Regions from separate parts of the Virgibacillus sp. DJP39 genome, predicted to be linked through region 2. Evidence: riboswitches for the same ligand, from Rfam matches in the RefSeq annotation. Region 2 holds a riboswitch; each other region holds the start of a gene.
The links. Region 2 has a riboswitch for thiamine pyrophosphate ahead of thiD (bifunctional hydroxymethylpyrimidine kinase/phosphomethylpyrimidine kinase). Riboswitches for the same ligand answer to the same signal wherever they lie in the genome.
Positions count from the first base shown of each region.

Region 1: another riboswitch for thiamine pyrophosphate. It lies ahead of ACOI1D_RS06200 (lipoate--protein ligase family protein); the one in region 2 lies ahead of thiD (bifunctional hydroxymethylpyrimidine kinase/phosphomethylpyrimidine kinase).
Region 3: another riboswitch for thiamine pyrophosphate. It lies ahead of ACOI1D_RS15845 (YkoF family thiamine/hydroxymethylpyrimidine-binding protein); the one in region 2 lies ahead of thiD (bifunctional hydroxymethylpyrimidine kinase/phosphomethylpyrimidine kinase).

Region 1 covers NZ_JBMERP010000012.1:321-5,980, reverse strand. Annotated here, with positions in the region: gene trpB (tryptophan synthase subunit beta) at 1-211, shown strand, start outside; gene trpA (tryptophan synthase subunit alpha) at 204-977, shown strand; gene ACOI1D_RS06210 (GNAT family N-acetyltransferase) at 1,322-2,215, opposite strand; gene ACOI1D_RS06205 (S66 family peptidase) at 2,316-3,329, opposite strand; TPP riboswitch at 3,451-3,555, shown strand; gene ACOI1D_RS06200 (lipoate--protein ligase family protein) at 3,775-4,545, shown strand; gene lipA (lipoyl synthase) at 4,549-5,493, shown strand; gene ACOI1D_RS06190 (hypothetical protein) at 5,602-5,660, opposite strand, start outside.
Region 2 covers NZ_JBMERP010000026.1:30,097-35,536, forward strand. Annotated here, with positions in the region: gene thiW (energy coupling factor transporter S component ThiW) at 1-118, opposite strand, end outside; gene thiE (thiamine phosphate synthase) at 183-827, opposite strand; gene thiM (hydroxyethylthiazole kinase) at 814-1,626, opposite strand; gene thiD (bifunctional hydroxymethylpyrimidine kinase/phosphomethylpyrimidine kinase) at 1,613-2,455, opposite strand; TPP riboswitch at 2,604-2,706, opposite strand; gene ACOI1D_RS10525 (GNAT family N-acetyltransferase) at 2,836-3,300, opposite strand; gene ACOI1D_RS10530 (NUDIX hydrolase) at 3,302-3,733, opposite strand; gene ACOI1D_RS10535 (sugar O-acetyltransferase) at 3,756-4,331, opposite strand; gene ACOI1D_RS10540 (GNAT family N-acetyltransferase) at 4,552-5,382, opposite strand.
Region 3 covers NZ_JBMERP010000060.1:3,746-9,405, forward strand. Annotated here, with positions in the region: gene ACOI1D_RS15830 (energy-coupling factor transporter transmembrane component T family protein) at 1-544, opposite strand, end outside; gene ACOI1D_RS15835 (ABC transporter ATP-binding protein) at 525-2,174, opposite strand; gene ACOI1D_RS15840 (ECF transporter S component) at 2,171-2,749, opposite strand; gene ACOI1D_RS15845 (YkoF family thiamine/hydroxymethylpyrimidine-binding protein) at 2,742-3,350, opposite strand; TPP riboswitch at 3,483-3,589, opposite strand; gene ACOI1D_RS15850 (aminoimidazole riboside kinase) at 3,919-4,866, shown strand; gene ACOI1D_RS15855 (TraB/GumN family protein) at 5,020-5,660, shown strand, end outside.

The sequences.
Region 1 (5,660 bases), on a different contig from region 2:
TACAGATGAAGAAGCATTAGAGGCATTTCAATTGTTATCCAAAAAAGAAGGTATTATCCCAGCACTTGAAAGCGCACATGCCATCGCATTTGCCTTGAAACATGCAAAAGAAATGACCAAGGATCAGACACTGGTTATTTGCCTATCCGGTCGTGGGGATAAAGACGTTGAACAAGTAAAAGCAGCATTGGAGGGAAATGACAATGGGTAAATCACGGATTAATCAAGCCTTTCAGAAAAAACTTGAGAAGAATGAAAAACTTTTCATCCCTTATATTATGGCCGGAGATGGTGGTTTAGAGAATTTGGATGAGCGAATTGAATTCCTCCAATCCTGTGGTGCGAGCGCAGTTGAATTGGGAATTCCCTTTTCCGATCCTGTTGCAGATGGCCCTACAATACAGGGTGCAGGACTGCGGGCACTTGCCAAAGGAACAACCTTGTTCGGTGTGCTTGAAACCTTGAAAAATAGTAAAGAAAACAGGAATATACCTATTATTTTAATGACATATTTTAATCCCATTTATACGTATGGAGTTGAAAAATTTACTACTGATTGCGCTGCGTCTGGGGTAGATGGCATAATCATTCCCGATCTGCCGCTTGAAGAGGAGTCATTGATAGCTGGAAGCTTACAGGAAAACTCCATTGCTTTTGTAAGGCTTGCTGCATTAACTAGTGGTGAATCACGTCTAGCCGAAATCGCAAAACGATCAGAAGGCTTCCTCTACGCTGTATCCGTCACTGGAACAACTGGCGCAAAGGCTACACATAGCGCGAATGTTAAAGGCTTTTTACAAGGTTTAAAAGAAATTGCTAACGTTCCCGTATTGGCAGGATTCGGCGTGTCCAATTCAGATCAGGCAAAGGAACTAGGCGGAAATTGTGACGGTGTTATTGTGGGTAGTAAGATTGTCGATTTGTTTCATGAAGGTAAACGGGACGAAATTAAAGAGTTAATTAAAAGCAGTTTATAGAAAGAAATTGCATCTGTTTACCATATTGGTGGGCAGATGCTTTTTTGGTTTATTTTGCGTTGTTTGGGGGTGGGTGGCGCAGCGGACTTTTTCGAGCACTGACATGCGGAAATCGAGCACTGATTTTGAATATCGAGCACTGATCAGTCACAATCGAGCACCAAATTGTTGGTGCTCGATTTCTTGAGTCGGTGCTCGATAATTCAAGTTGGTGCTCGCTTTTATTGGATCTGCGCTCGATTTTGGACACAGAGCGCTCGATTTTTTTAGAAAACTCAGCTTACCGCCAAGCTTTAATGGCGAATTATACTGATATCGATTCTAATGAAAACAGTATTGGATTTTTATTTAAAAAACCGATTCATTTCTTTTTCCATGCAAACTTGTTCTACATCTACTGAAAAAGAGTGTTCTAACAATACGCCATATGTTAATTGACTTCCCTTTTTAGGCATATTCACCACAACACGTTTAATGTCTGCGGATAGATCATCAAAAACATAACCTATTAACAACTTCGTAATCTCATACGCATCATTATGATTTGGATCTGCTTCGCATTGGTATAAAACCGTTGCCTGATGATTAAAATCGTCATCAAAAACACGACGATAGTATGCATATCCTACCGGTTCAGCATTTTCACCAAAGACAATTACTGCTTCCCCATTACTCATACTCTTCCAGTGTGTTTGCCATGTATAATCAGCTTTATAAAAAGGCAATTGCCCTGTTTCCTGTGGGATTGTTTTTTTAATAGAATATTTTTTAGTAGTTACTTCGGACTCAATAGTTTGTGGACCATTTAATGAAAAGTTAGCTACTTCATCTTTTATGACATATCCCATATTTTTATACAACTTAATGGCATGTTCATTTTCCTTAATAGCTTCCAGAGTTGCTATCTCCACATTTTGCTCTTCATAGATTGATAGCAGATGGTCCATCATATGTTTGCCCACACCTTGATTACGGTAATCTTTGGCTACACCTGTCCCGCCATTCCATCCTACTTTTTTTCCATTGATGATTCTTATACCAGTTTTAATAATTCCAACTGGTTTGCTGCCATCAAATGCTACAATCGACAATTCTGGTGAAAACCCTTCTGTCACCATACGACTGACAAACCGTTCCAACGTCATTGATAAATCAACAAAATAACCTTCAAACCCCAGGTTCCAGGCTTTTAATACATCCTCTAATGGACATTCCGATAATCTTTTAATTGTAATCATGTCTCACCTCATAATAATTTGATAGATAATTTCCATTTGACACATGTGGCATTTAACGTAGAACAAACGTTAGCATTCACTTAATCAGCAGATTACAATGTCACTTAAACCATTGTTCGATTTGTCCTTTGCCTGCCTTCACTTCAATCTCAGCATAGGCCCCATTAATAAGCGTGACTTGTGGTGGAACATGCCCACAGTCGATGTCATAAACTATTGGGACATTCAGTTCGTTCTCCACATCCCTATAAACATCCAGTACATCATAATTTTCAACCGGGTCATTCGCGCTGCTTCTCCCAAACATAATACCAGAGCAATTTTTAAACCACCCTGCTAGTTTCATTTGAAATAGTGTCCTTCTTAAATCTGTTGTATTCAGCTCACAGTTTTCAAAGTACCATAGAATTGGCTCATTACTGATTGTTTCCTCTTGGAACTGTTGTATATCTCCATAAGGAGTACCAATCAAATGTCTAATTACATCTATGCACCCACCTAACAATCTACCTTTTATAAAAGCATATTCACCTGAAAGCGGCTTCCATTTCGTTTGCTCTGTTAAATGAAAGACTTCTGGCGAGGGATTATCATGATCCGATTTTCTTTGGAACTTTTTAGATGAATACTGCTTAATGGAATCCCCTTGTTTTGTTGATAAAACCTTCTCCCACTTGGCTGTTGTTTCATCTGAATACTCTCCGCGTAAATCAACGAAATTAGTACCATGAGCAGTTGCCATGCCTGTTTTTAATGTCGTTGCAAGCAGTAAGACACTCGTGTCAGAATACCCGAGTATCCACTTTTTTTGAAAGGAATTATATTCTAGTTTATCAATTATTTCAATAAGCAGTTCTCCTCCCCAAGGGGGAACTATAAAATCAATCGTTTTATCTTTCATCATACGATTAAATTCCTTTGCTCTTACTTCAGCTGATGCTGACTTTCCCCTAACCTGTGTCCAAACCGTCTCTCCGCACACTACTGGGTAGTCTTTTTCTTCACTACGCTTGCAAGCTTTTTTTAACATGTCATGCAACTCAGGTTCTAGCCCGGATGACGGCGCAGTAACTCCAACTGTACTTCCCTTTGTTAAAAATGGATAAGTAATCATGAGTACTACCTCCTAGATAATTTCACTAAGTATATCGCACACTCCTAGGAAAATACAGCTAGTTTTTTAAATTGCCTTTACTTTCGCTCTTCGCTTTATTAAGATAGACGTAGAAATTAAATATTAACACTAGGGGAGCAATTTACAGCTGAGAAGAACAATAGTGTTCTGACCCTTATACTCGAACTAAGGTAATACTAGCGTGAGGAAGTGTCGTTGACTGTACTGTGTATATTTTTAACCCAAGTATATACACAGAACCGAACAGACTGCACTCCAATAACAAAAGGAATGCAGTTTTTTTATTTGGGTAAAATAATTAGAGGTGCCAGGCACTTTTACCGGTTACTAGTAAAAGTGCCTGGCACCAAGAGGGGGTGTTTGTTTGAGTCATTCTGAAACTTGGGCTTTTATTGATACGGGTTATAGTAGTGCGTCGGTTAATATGGCGTTGGATGAGTTGTTGCTTGATTGGCATAGTGTGGGGGAAATTCCGCCTACTTTGCGATTTTACGGTTGGTCGAAACCTAGTCTTTCTGTGGGGCATTTTCAAAATACTGAACGTTCAATTGATTTTTCCAATGTGAAACGTCATGGTTGTGAATTTGTACGTCGCCTGACTGGTGGCAGTGCTGTGCTGCATGATGATGAGTTGACCTATAGTATTGTCGTTTCAGAAGACAGGGACTATATTCCGACATCCATCCAAGCGGCTTATTATGTTTTGTCAAAAGGAATCTTAGAAGGGTATAAGCAATTAGGAATCCATGCAGATTATGCTACACCTAAGAAAAGTACAGAACGAACGGATGTCTGCTTTGAAAAGCCTGCCTTCTATGAAATGGTCGTTGACGGCAAAAAGATTTCAGGAAATGCGCAAACACGGAAGCAAGGTGTTCTTCTGCAGCATGGATCTATTCCAATGAGTATTGATAAAAGTATGTTATTTGATTTATTTATTTTCCCAAACGAGAACATTCGAGCAATGAAGCGTAATGCTTTTTCTAAGAAAGCAATTACAATTAACGAAGTCACCATGAAGAACCATACATACGAGGACCTAAAGGAAGCATTTCTTAAAGGGTTTAAGACTGGACTTAACATGGACTTTGTTCCGCTTAAGCTTACAGAGAGTCAATGGGAAAAAGTTCACGATTTGGCCAGGACTAAATATTCTGTAGAAGAATGGAATTTATATCATCAAAGGAGTGTGTGACGGGTGGCAAAACAAGAAGAATACATACGTAAACCAGAATGGCTTAAAACGAAAATTAATACCAACAAATCCTACACTGGTCTAAAAAAATTAATGCGTGAGAAAAAATTAAATACCGTATGTGAGGAGGCGCGCTGTCCAAATATCCACGAATGCTGGAGTGAGAGAAAAACAGCTACCTTTATGATTCTAGGGGACACGTGTACAAGAGGCTGTCGCTTCTGCGCTGTGAAAACAGGCTTACCGAATGAACTTGACTGGGGCGAAGCTGAACGTGTGGCAGAAACAGTGGGAATCATGGGTCTAAAGCACACTGTAGTAACCGCTGTAGCCCGAGATGACTTGAAGGACGGCGGTGCAGCAGTTTTTGCGCAAACTGTCCGCGCAATACGTAAAGCAAATCCCGGTGGTACAATTGAAATCCTGCCGTCTGATATGAAGGGTGATTACGAGAGCCTGCATACATTGATGGACAGTGAACCTGATATCTTTAACCACAATATTGAAACAGTACGAAGATTGACAAAAAAAGTACGTGCTCGTGCTATGTATGACCGTTCCCTGGAGTTACTAAAACGGGTCAAAGAAATTGCACCTAAGACACCTACAAAATCCAGTATCATGGTTGGGCTAGGTGAAACGAAAGAGGAAATTATGGAAGCAATGGATGACCTTTTGGCACATAATGTAGATATAATGACCATTGGACAATATCTGCAGCCTACTAAAAAACATTTAAAGGTTGAAAAATACTACCATCCAGATGAATTTGCTGAGCTAAAGGAGATAGCACTAAAAAAAGGATTCCAGCATTGTGAATCCGGTCCACTCGTCAGATCTTCCTATCATGCAGATGAACAAGTCAGTCAAACATCAGCACAACGAAGAATTAAGTATATGAAGGAATATGAAGCAACTGAAAAGAAACAGGTAGACTTCACATTCTAACAAAGGCAGGTTTAATGTACTATTTACACATTAAATCAATCAAATTGCTCTTACAAAAGCACCAATTTCTATTAATAGAAATCGGTGCTTTGTTTATTTTCTATACGTTTATCTTGACTCTTTTGGCGGTTGACACGAGTCACATTTACGTTGGTTTTTATTTTTAA
Region 2 (5,440 bases):
TTGCATGCTGAGCAGGGTACGCTTTGGCTATTCCAGCTGGAAACCAAAGTAACTGGGCTCCAATTGTACCAAGAGCAATAAACACCGCCATCGTTGTTAAAAGTCTTGTGCTATACACCTATTCACCTCCTTTAAAGATTTTCTAGTGACCCCATCACCCCCCTTAATATAAACAATCATTATTAGTTGAGCACTCTTGTAGCTAGTTCTAAATCACGCGCTGCTTTTTTATAAGTTCCTCCTTGACTAATTGCCGAAATTACCGATATACCAGTCGCTCCTGCATTGATGATTTCTCCTGCATTCTCTTTTTTAATTCCACCAATCGCTACAATTGGAATGGTTACATTCTTACTGATTTCTATTAATCTTTCTATTCCAATCGGCTTAAGTGCGTCCTCCTTAGTAGACGTTCCATGAATAGGTCCAACTCCAAGATAATCTGCACCTTGTTCTTCTGCCAGGATAGCCTCTTCAACAGTTGACACTGAAACGCCCACATACATACCTTTGGGCAAACGCTCTTTCACCTTTATAATATTTTCGTCCTGCTGGCCAATATGAACCCCATTAGCTCTAAGCTTAATAGCCAACTCAATATCATCATTGACAATGAATGGAACGTTGTTTTCAAGGCAAGTATTTCGCAACTCAATTCCTAACGTTAATTTACCAACCCCGCTTTTTGCATTGAGCCCTTTTTCTCTGTACTGAAAGATTGTAATGCCTCCTTCTATTGCTTGCTGCAGTACATGTGCAGGATTTTCAGAAGTGTTCACACTGCCTAGAATAAAATATAAACGAAGGATCTTTTTATCTAGCATCATTTTTCTTCCCTTCTAAGGTGAAGTTTTGAGTAATAGCCTTTGCCTTCACTTCTTCCTCTGTTAACCCATACAACTCATCCAGAAAGGCTGGCAAAAAGCTTCCAGGTCCAGCGCAATTCTCATATGCTAATTCCGCAGCCACCCCGTAGCTGCTTACAGCTACAACTGAAGCTCCATAATGATTCACTCCTACACTAGAAAATGCACCAACAACTGCTGTTAATAAACACCCTGTTCCTGTTACATATTGAAGCATAGACACCCCGTTATAACACTCGGTATAGCTTTCACCGTCAGTAATAATATCCGTTTCTCCTGTTGCAATAACTACAGCTCCATACTTATTAGCGACACGAATGGCAACATCAGGATCAATCCCATTTGCCATTGAATCTGCACCTTTCATTTCCGAGATGGTTTCTCCTAAAACTGTTATAATTTCGCCAGCATTGCCACGGATAACGCTCACATCAATTTCCGATAAAATTTCCTTGACCGCACTTTTGCGAAAAATTGTTGCACCTATTGCTACAGGGTCTAAAATAACGGTAATCCCCTTTTTGTTAGCGGCTTTTCCAGCGAGTATCATTGATTTAATCTGTTCTCGATTACACGTTCCAATATTCAGCACCAGTGCATTCGCGTGAGCAGCTATTTCAGCGGCTTCTTCAGGTGCATTTGCCATTACTGGTGATGCCCCAAGAGCCAATAAGCCATTTGCTGAAAAATTAGCGACAACCACGTTCGTGATGTTATGAATTAAAGGTTTTTGTTTTTTAATTTCCTTAAGATAATTCATTGAAAATTCCCCCATTTATTTTTGGTAATCCTTTCAAACGATGACCCCAATGGTTTGTTGGTCCATTACCCTTTCCTAGCTTTAAGCTATAGAAAATAGCATCTGTGACAAATAACTTTGCAATCCTGACTGCGTCATAGACAGAACTACCTTTAGCGATCTCAGCAGCGATTACAGCCGAATATGTACAACCAGTCCCATGTGTATGATTGGTATCTATTCGCACTGTTGGAAACCTGTGAATAGAAATTCCATCATATAAAATATCAACCGCTTCTTCACGGGTGTAATGACCGCCTTTTACAACTGCCGCATTGGCACCCAATTCATGGACAATACGTTTTGCTGCATTTTCTGCATCATTAACTGATTCAATTGATTCGGAGAGTAACACCTCTGCTTCAGGTATGTTGGGTGTCACTACTGTAGCAAGTGGGATCAACTGATTAGTCAACGTAAGTATCGAATTTACATCCATTAAGTGATGACCACTTTTTGCAACCATTACAGGGTCAATCACATAAGGAATCGAGTGTTTCCTAATTGTCTTTGCTATCTCTTCCATCATTTCTGAATTGGCAATCATACCTGTTTTAATTACATCTGGCGGTATATCAGTAAGTACACTCTCCATTTGCTGCATGATAAATTTTATTGGTAAATGCTGGACATCCTGTACACCGACTGTATTCTGAGCAACAACTGACGTCACAACACTCATACCGAATACTTCTCTTTCCTGAAATGTCTTAAGATCAGCTTGAATCCCAGCACCCCCAGTTGGATCAGTTCCAGCAATGGTTAGAACTGTTGGAATAGAATGCTTCATACAAGAAACCCCTTTCAGTTTAAAATAAGAAACCCACTAAGGGCTGGTTTTTTTATGATGAAGTTAAGTTATATTTAGTTCAACAAAAAAACCACCCCAGAAATTGGAGTGGTCTGAATATGCAATAGTCAGAAAAATATCTACACTAAACAACCGATCTCCACTTTCCTACGCTAGAATGAACTAGATCAGGTTCAAAGGGATAAAGGAACTTTCCTTATCTCAGCCAAACGGCACCCCCAGTGGACGTTCTATTAAGTTATAACCTTACTTAACCACGAACACGCAACATTGTCAATGGTGCCTGGTACCGCGTTATTTGTCGAAAAAAGGCGCCTTCCTACCACCACTAGAAAGGCACCTTCCTTTTATTGAATCGATTATATTTGTAATTCCATTTTCACAAACTCATATGTACTTCCATTGGTATTCTGCATAAAGGTTTCCTTCTCTTTAAATCCTGCTTTTTTGTATACTTTTACTGCTCTCTGGTTAAATGTCGCAACCGCTAGTGTAATTTTAACTGGCTGGTAGGAATCCTTAACAAAAGCTAATACCGCTTCTAAAAATGCTAGCCCTTTCCCCTTCCCTGTAAGATCAGGTCTCATTCCCAATCCGATATCAATCGTCAGGGCACTTGTTTTATCCAAACTGAGATAACCGATCAACTCGTTCTCATTCTCAACAACAAACACAGATTCACCACGTTTTTCTGAATCAACAAACTCTAAAAAGTCTTCCTCGTCTGCTTGGATATCATAAAATGAATATACACCCTTGTAGTTCCAGTTGAACGCTATTTCTTCAGCCTGCACCTGCGTCATAATAGAAAATTCATATGCCATACTAATTTTTTACACCTTGAAATGTATAAGGTATAGCTGATTCAAGCAAGGCTCTCACGCCATTTTCGTAATACGGCATTAAATCAGATGCTGTGGCTAAACTAACCCACTTTACTTCAGCAATTCCTACTTTATCGTCCGTGTCTATAATCGTAATCTTTCCACCAACAACTTTTGCGTTAAATGTAAAAAACAAAGCATGATGTCCATCCTTCTCCATAAAAGCCTCATTCACGGAAACGATATCTCCTACTTCAATCTTCAGCCCGGTTTCCTCTCTAGTCTCGCGTACAGCAGCCATCCCCAGTGTTTCTCCCTTTTCCACAGAACCTCCTGGCAAGGTCCAGTTGTTGTATTTATTATTTTTTACCATAAGTACTTTATCTTCTGCTTCATCGTATATTAATGAATACGCTACATCTACCCGTTTCATATCGAAAATTCTCCCTACTTGTTTATTTTTCATGTTCCTGTTGATCAATTTGCTTGATGATTTTCGCTGGATTTCCAGCCACCACTACATTGTCAGGAATGTTCTTTGTAACAATTGCTCCAGACGCTATAACAACATTGCTTCCAATTATAACGCCAGGATTTATAACCGCCCTACCGCCAATCCAAACGTTGTCACCAATCACAACGGGCTTTCCGTACTCAGGACCTTTGATTCTTATCAATGGGTCAATTGGGTGTGCAGCTGTGTATATATGTACCCCTGGAGCAATAGCACAGTTATGACCAATTTTAACTTCACAAACATCTAAAATGATACAATCAAAATTCATATAGAAATTTTCACCAACATGAATGTTATAGCCGTAATCACACCGAAAGTTTGGTTCAATTTCAATCCTTTCACCAGTCGAACCAAAGAGCTCTTTTAAAATAGATACCCGCTCAACATCGGCTGTCTCTAACGATTGATTAAACTGTCTGGTTAAACTTCTTGCATGGATCCGCTCCTTGATTAAAGATGGATCCCACGCTTTATAAAGCTCACCAGTTAACATTTTTTCTTTTTCCGATCGCAATTTAAAAGCTCCTTTATAGAAACTATTTATACCACCCAGGTACCAAATTCTATTCTTTTTGGGACATATGTGTAATATGTTGCTAATTTAGTAATGGTGTCAAACTCAATCTTTCTATTTCTTACATTTTGACTTAGAAAACCCTTATCAGATACTTTTTACCCTCAGATAAATTTCTTAACAAGTTTAGCACTTTTCTTTAATACATTCGTCTACAGATTTATCCCCTAACTCTGTTAAACTGATAATAATCCTGCACCTCATAAGAATAAAAGCCGCATTCTTCATATAATTTTAATGCATTCTTGTTTTCTGCAGCAACTTCCAGCAGAATTACCCCCTCCGTTTTTTTCTCAGCAAGCACGGTTTGAATAAGCGCATTCCTTCCATAGCCCTTGCCCTGAAATTCAGGGAAAATAGCAAAACCGTAAATATAGCTTTCATTCTCATCCCTCTGGATACCTATCTTTCCGACAACTTCACTTTCTACTTCAATCATGTAGGAAACTTTACTTTCGCTGTAACCATTATTTTCATTGAAATCCCGTGCACCGGCAGGATCATATTCAAAGCATTCTATGTCCAGTTTAATTTGGGTCTCCAAATCGGATGGTCCGGCTTTCCTTAAACGAACGATTGGTTGTTTCACTTCCAATTGTACTGGGACCCATTTCATTTGATATTCTGAAAATGAGTAGTCACATGCTTTTGTTTGCAGCCAGTTTCTTGCGGCCTCTGCGTTAGCAGGAGTGTTTAGTAATATTTCCTTTGCTTCATGAGGAATTACTTTTAATGCTTGATTAAATAAAGACGTGAAAATGCCACGATTCCTGTTACCCGGATTGACCATTCCACAAATTTCATACTTATTACCAAATTGGTAAATAGCCAGGAACCCAACTAAAGAACCATCTTCGTAATGGTAGAAATCCATTTCATCCTTTTCCTTTCGTGACTTTAGCATTTCCCAATTTAATTTAAGTTGTATTTTATCTTCCTTTTCACATAGTAACTGTAATTCTTTTATGTCGTTTAATTGTTGATTGTTCAAACTGTTTTCCACCTATTCAATTCTTATTTTTGCTAACCCTTATCATTTTCTACATTGG
Region 3 (5,660 bases), on a different contig from region 2:
GATTCCATTTTCCACGAATTGTTTTTGCCTGATCAAAGCCGCGAACACGATGGGCAGAATGAATAATTAATAGTTCATCCTTCATCATCGGCAAAAATCGATACCCTGCCAGGACACCATAAGCAATTCTTGGTGAGAGCTTTAATTGTTGTATCAGACTTAAAATAAAGTCAACAACGTTTGTGGTAAAAATAAATAATAGTGATAATGATGCTACACTCAAAACTCGGAGCGAGAGTGCAAGCGCTGTGACAATTGATTCTTTAGGAATAGTTATTCCCAGTAATGATAATACTTCCTCTGGATGCTTAGGTGTATCAGCAAAGATAACTGTCGTCCATAGCATCCCGAATGCAATGACAGAAAAGGGTAGGAAGTATAAGCAGTATTTCTTCCAATCTATTTCTCCACCAATAAATGTTAACGTGATAGTAAAAATCATAAATAGAAGCGGTGTAATTGGATCAAATACCAACGCCAATAAAATGACTACCAACACTATCGTTAGAGCTTTTATACTTGGGTTAAGTTGATGCAGAAACATAATGGGCACCCTTTTCATAGATTTGTTGCAGCTGGACTTGAATCGGGCGTTCAAGCTGCCAGTCTCGTAATGTCTCGGTTGACTCATCCCATAGTTTAGTAGGATGACAGTCAGCAACGATATTTCCCTGATCCATGACAATTACTCGTTTGGCATAGTGGTGGACAATTTCCATATCATGCGTAATCATGACGATTGTCGTACCCTGCTCGTGTCTTTCGTATAGTAAATTCATTAACTCATTAATAGAATGAGCATCCTGTCCAAAGGTTGGCTCATCTAAAAGAAGCAGGCGTTGATCGTCCACAATCATTGCTGCGACGCTTAAGCGTCTTTTTTGGCCTTGGCTAAGAGTGTATGGATGCTCATTTTCAAGATTTAACAGTCCACACTTGTTTAGGATAATTTCAACTTTTTCTTGTACGTGCCTGGCGTCCATGCCCGTTATTTGTAAACCGAATGCGACCTCGTCATATACAGTATTCGTTACAAATTGATGCTCTGGATTTTGGAATACATACCCTATCCCGTCTCCCAGATAAGACTTTATCCCACGGATAGTACCTGTTTTTGGCTTCTGAATTCCTGCCAGAACTCTGGAAAGTGAAGTTTTGCCACTACCATTTGCACCTACAATGGCAACAAATTCACCCTCATGCAACTTAAGGGATATGTTTTTAATGATTTCATGCTTTTTTTTCATCCAGGATAGATGTTCCGCCTCTAGTAAAATGTCTGGAACATCTTGGTTGGTTGATGCTTTCTCTTCCAATTTAATCGACTGCCATTGGTCTATCTGCTCTGCAAATTCCCTGATAGTCAGCGGGATAAAATTTCCTGAATTGCCTCGTTGTAGTGCATATTGGGTAACTTTTGGCAGCCAGATACCTTGCTCTTCCAGGAGCGGTAAAAGACGATTGATACCGGTTCGAAGTGAGCCATCATAGAAGACTTCTCCAGATCTATTAAGTAAAAGACTGCGGTCAAAGAGATCCATCCAACCGTCTAATTGATGTTCAATGACTATCAGAGCAAAGTCATTTTGTTGTTTCAACTTCTGAATGGTTGCAATCAAATCTTTCGTAGCAAGAGGATCTAAATTTGCAGTTGGTTCATCCAGGATTAGTAAACTCGGTTCCATGGCCAAGATGCAGGCTAAAGCCAGCTTTTGTTTTTGACCACCAGAAAGAGATGCGATATCTGATTTCTTATAGGGTGCTAAGTTAACAAGTGAAAGTGCTTTGTCTATTTTATTTTCCATCTCATCATGTGGAACGTGTATATTTTCCAAGCCAAACGCAACCTCGTCTTCTACTGTAAGCATGCAGAACTGTGTTTCTGGATCTTGAAATACAACACCCACATGACGACTTAATTCACCAGGCTTGTATTCCGTTGATTTCTTACCATTGATCATGACATCGCCAGTCATCGTTCCATCTAATTCACGGGGGTACAAACCGTTTAAACAAAAAGTCAACGTACTTTTCCCGCATCCACTTGGACCCAGTAATAGAAGTGTTTCGCCTCTATTTAATTCAAAGCTAACTTTTGATAAGGTATCCTGATCCAACGGAGTGTCAAATCGTAAGGACAGTTGTTGTACACTTAAAATGAAATCTTTCTTCATGCTGCGCGTTTCTTTCTATGTTCTTTTCCTAAAGCGTAGCTGGACAAGACTCCTGTTTGAGCTAAACCATCGCTTAGGGCCTTTCCGAGTAATCCAGCAAGTAACGCACCGCTTATCATGCGTGCAACAAACATACCTATTACATAAGGAGTAGAAAGGGCAGCAAACCCACTTAGGAAGTAGCCATATGCAAAGCTAAATACAGCTGCACCAACACCGGAAGCCATTAACACCCATGTAGAGTAGTTTTTCCACCTGGTCATTGCAAACGCGGATTCAGCACCTAAACCTTGAATCATTCCAGAAATAATTAGCATTGGACCGACCGCGCTGCCAAGCATAACCTCAATCATAGCAGCAATGGTTTCAGACATGAATGCAGCTCCTGGTTTACGAATAATGTAAGCCGCAATAATAGATACGATAAACCAAATTCCAAATATAAGGTCATAACCAATTGGGCCAAAGAACCCTACAAGAATCTTTCCAACAGGGAGAAATGCTAAATACACAACCCCGAATACAACCGCCAGTGCCGACATGACTACAATTTCTTTAAACCGCCAATTATTCATGTTCACCCACTCCTTTAGTCGATGGACTATTTGCTGAGATTGAGACTGTCATTACGGTATGACTTGACCCACCATCCACTGTCGCATTAAAGACCTGTTCTAATCCATCAAAAATTTTGACCGATTCACCGTCCAAGCGGGTAGAATAATGTGCATGCGAAACATCTACATGCTTTTTCATCGCTTCAATCTGTTCCATAATGACATCCATGTAGTTACCACCACCCAATGGATAAAGAGAAAATTTAGCCGCAGCTGGTTGCTTGATATCACTGACCTGAGGGCTGTTTACGGGTATATCATCTTCTGCCATGTAAACATCTCCCGCAGAGTCTCCTGGACACCCTAATGAATAAGTTGCCTCAAATGCAACATGCTCACCGGTCTTTGCTGCTTGAATATAAATGGATTTCGTCACGTCAAAAACATGGGTTAACCTCCCGCGCACAGTTGTCGTAACATCATCCGTATCCATCCAAACCTTAGAAGTATCCACATTCGCAAGAGCTGCCGTAATAATCTCCACAAACCCATCACTCATCGGATGAATAGAAAAACTACACCCAGCAATACCAGAATCCGAACAATTTTGAACTACCATAATAAAAAACTCCTCCTTTTGCGGTGCCTGGCACTACTAGACAGGTGGGGCACCAAATAAATTTCTACGAACAAAAAAACTGCATCCCCGTGGAATGCAGTCTGTTAGTATGTATGAGAAAATAAAGTAATACACGCTTCGACCACACTTCCCCACGCTAGTATTATCTAGTTCGGGTGCAAAGGGTCAGAACAGAACAGTTCTTCTCAGCCGATTAATCAGCTCCCCTAGTGAAAGGTTACTATGCAGTTTTTCTACTTCTATCTTAACGAGTAAGTTTTAAATTGTAAAGAGGATAAAGAAAAGTCTGGTCTCCTCTTGTTAAAATAGGAACCCTGGCATTAGAGTTGTTTACTGTACAGGAAAGTGCTGCAATTTCCTTAATTGTTAGCATTAGTCCCCATAAGCTTTATTCACCTTGATTGTTTTTGTAAAGCATACCATAATAGTACAATACTTCTTCATAATTTTGAATGATGAAACACAGAATATAATTTATTATAAGCAACATAGCAATAGAGTCTTTTCAATTAATAATACTAGTATAACTACCAAGGAGGAAAAATAAATGAAAGACGGAGTTATTTCATTAGGAGAAGCATTAATAGACTTTATTCCAACTGATGGAACAAACGAAACCTACCATAAGCGTGCGGGTGGGGCGCCTGCCAATGTTGCAGTTGGGATAGCGAGACTGGGAGGAAAATCCACATTTCTTGGGAAAATAGGAGATGATGTATTAGGTCGCTTTTTGCAAAAAACGCTTCATGATTATGGCGTGGATGCTAAACGAGTTCAGTTTTCTGCCGAGACGCGCACAGGTGTCGTATTTGTAACGAATGCAGAAGACGGAGAAAGGAGCTTCGACTTCTACATAGATCCGAGCGCTGATCGGTTTCTCGAGGAATCGGAAATTAACGAGTCGGATTTTAACGACAATAAAATTTTACATATTGGTTCGATTTCTTTAATTAGTAGTCCAGCCAAGGAAGCCACTCACTACGCGGTTAAGCTGGCAAAACAGAATGAAATGATTGTCTCTTATGATCCTAACTTGCGCATAGGTTTGTGGGATTCGGAGCAGAATGCGCGTGAAACAATCAGCAGTATGCTGGGCCACGTTGATATATTAAAAATATCGGAAGAAGAATTGGAGTTTATTACCAGAGAAACAGGTGTGAGTAATGGGGTCGAGGCATTAAGTCAGTTTAATATACCGCTTATTCTTGTTACACTAGGAGATCAGGGTTGTTATATTTACACATTAAAAGGTTCTACGCATGTACCGGCAATGAAGGTGAAAGCTGTTGATACGACTGGGGCAGGCGATGCGTTTGTGTCCGCAATGCTGTATGCAGTAAATAAGTATGATGGGACTATAGAGGATCTTTCCCTTCAGGAAGCATCCAAGATGGCAGAATTTGCAGCTGTTTCTGGTGCTTTAGCAGCATCTGCAAAGGGTGCAATGACAGCACTTCCCAAACTAGCAGACGTGCAAAAATATTTAATCAACTAGGGAGTATAGCATTACTTAATTTGGTAGTGTGGATATGTATACAAATTTTTTTGAAAATAACTTCCGAAATACAATGAAATTTATTTCACTTTTAGCTAATCTAGTTTAATATTTTAGTTAGGCTTTGTTTAAAGTGTAGAAAGTTGGTAGTTTATGTCTAATGAAAGCAATAATATTACTAGAATACATATAGATGGTAGGGAATTTATCCTTATTGGGACAGCCCACGTATCGAAGCAGAGTGCCGAGCAGGTGAAGGAAGTTATCGAAGCGGAACGGCCAGATTCTGTTTGTATCGAGCTCGATGAACAACGCTATCAATCAATAGTTGATGGAAGTAAATGGCGGGACATGGATATTTTTAAAGTTATTAAAGAGAAAAAGGCCACCTTGCTGCTGATGAACCTTGCAATTTCATCGTTTCAAAGACGTATGGCAAAACAGCTGGGGATTAACGCTGGACAAGAAATGATTCAAGGTATTGAATCAGCAAAAGAAATAAATGCCGATCTAGTATTAGCCGACCGAAACATTCAAACGACATTTTCACGTATTTGGCGTGGAATTGGACTGAAGGGGAAGGCAATATTATTGATGCAAGTCATTGGTAGCATTTTTTCAAAGGAAACGATCACCGAAGAAGATTTGGAAAAAATGAAGTCCCAGGACATGCTGAACTCCATGTTAGATGACATGACAGCGCATTTCCCAAAATTAAAAGTACCTCTAATTGATGAGCGTGATCAGTATTTATCACAGAAAATTAAAGATGCACCAGGTAATAAAGTTGTTGC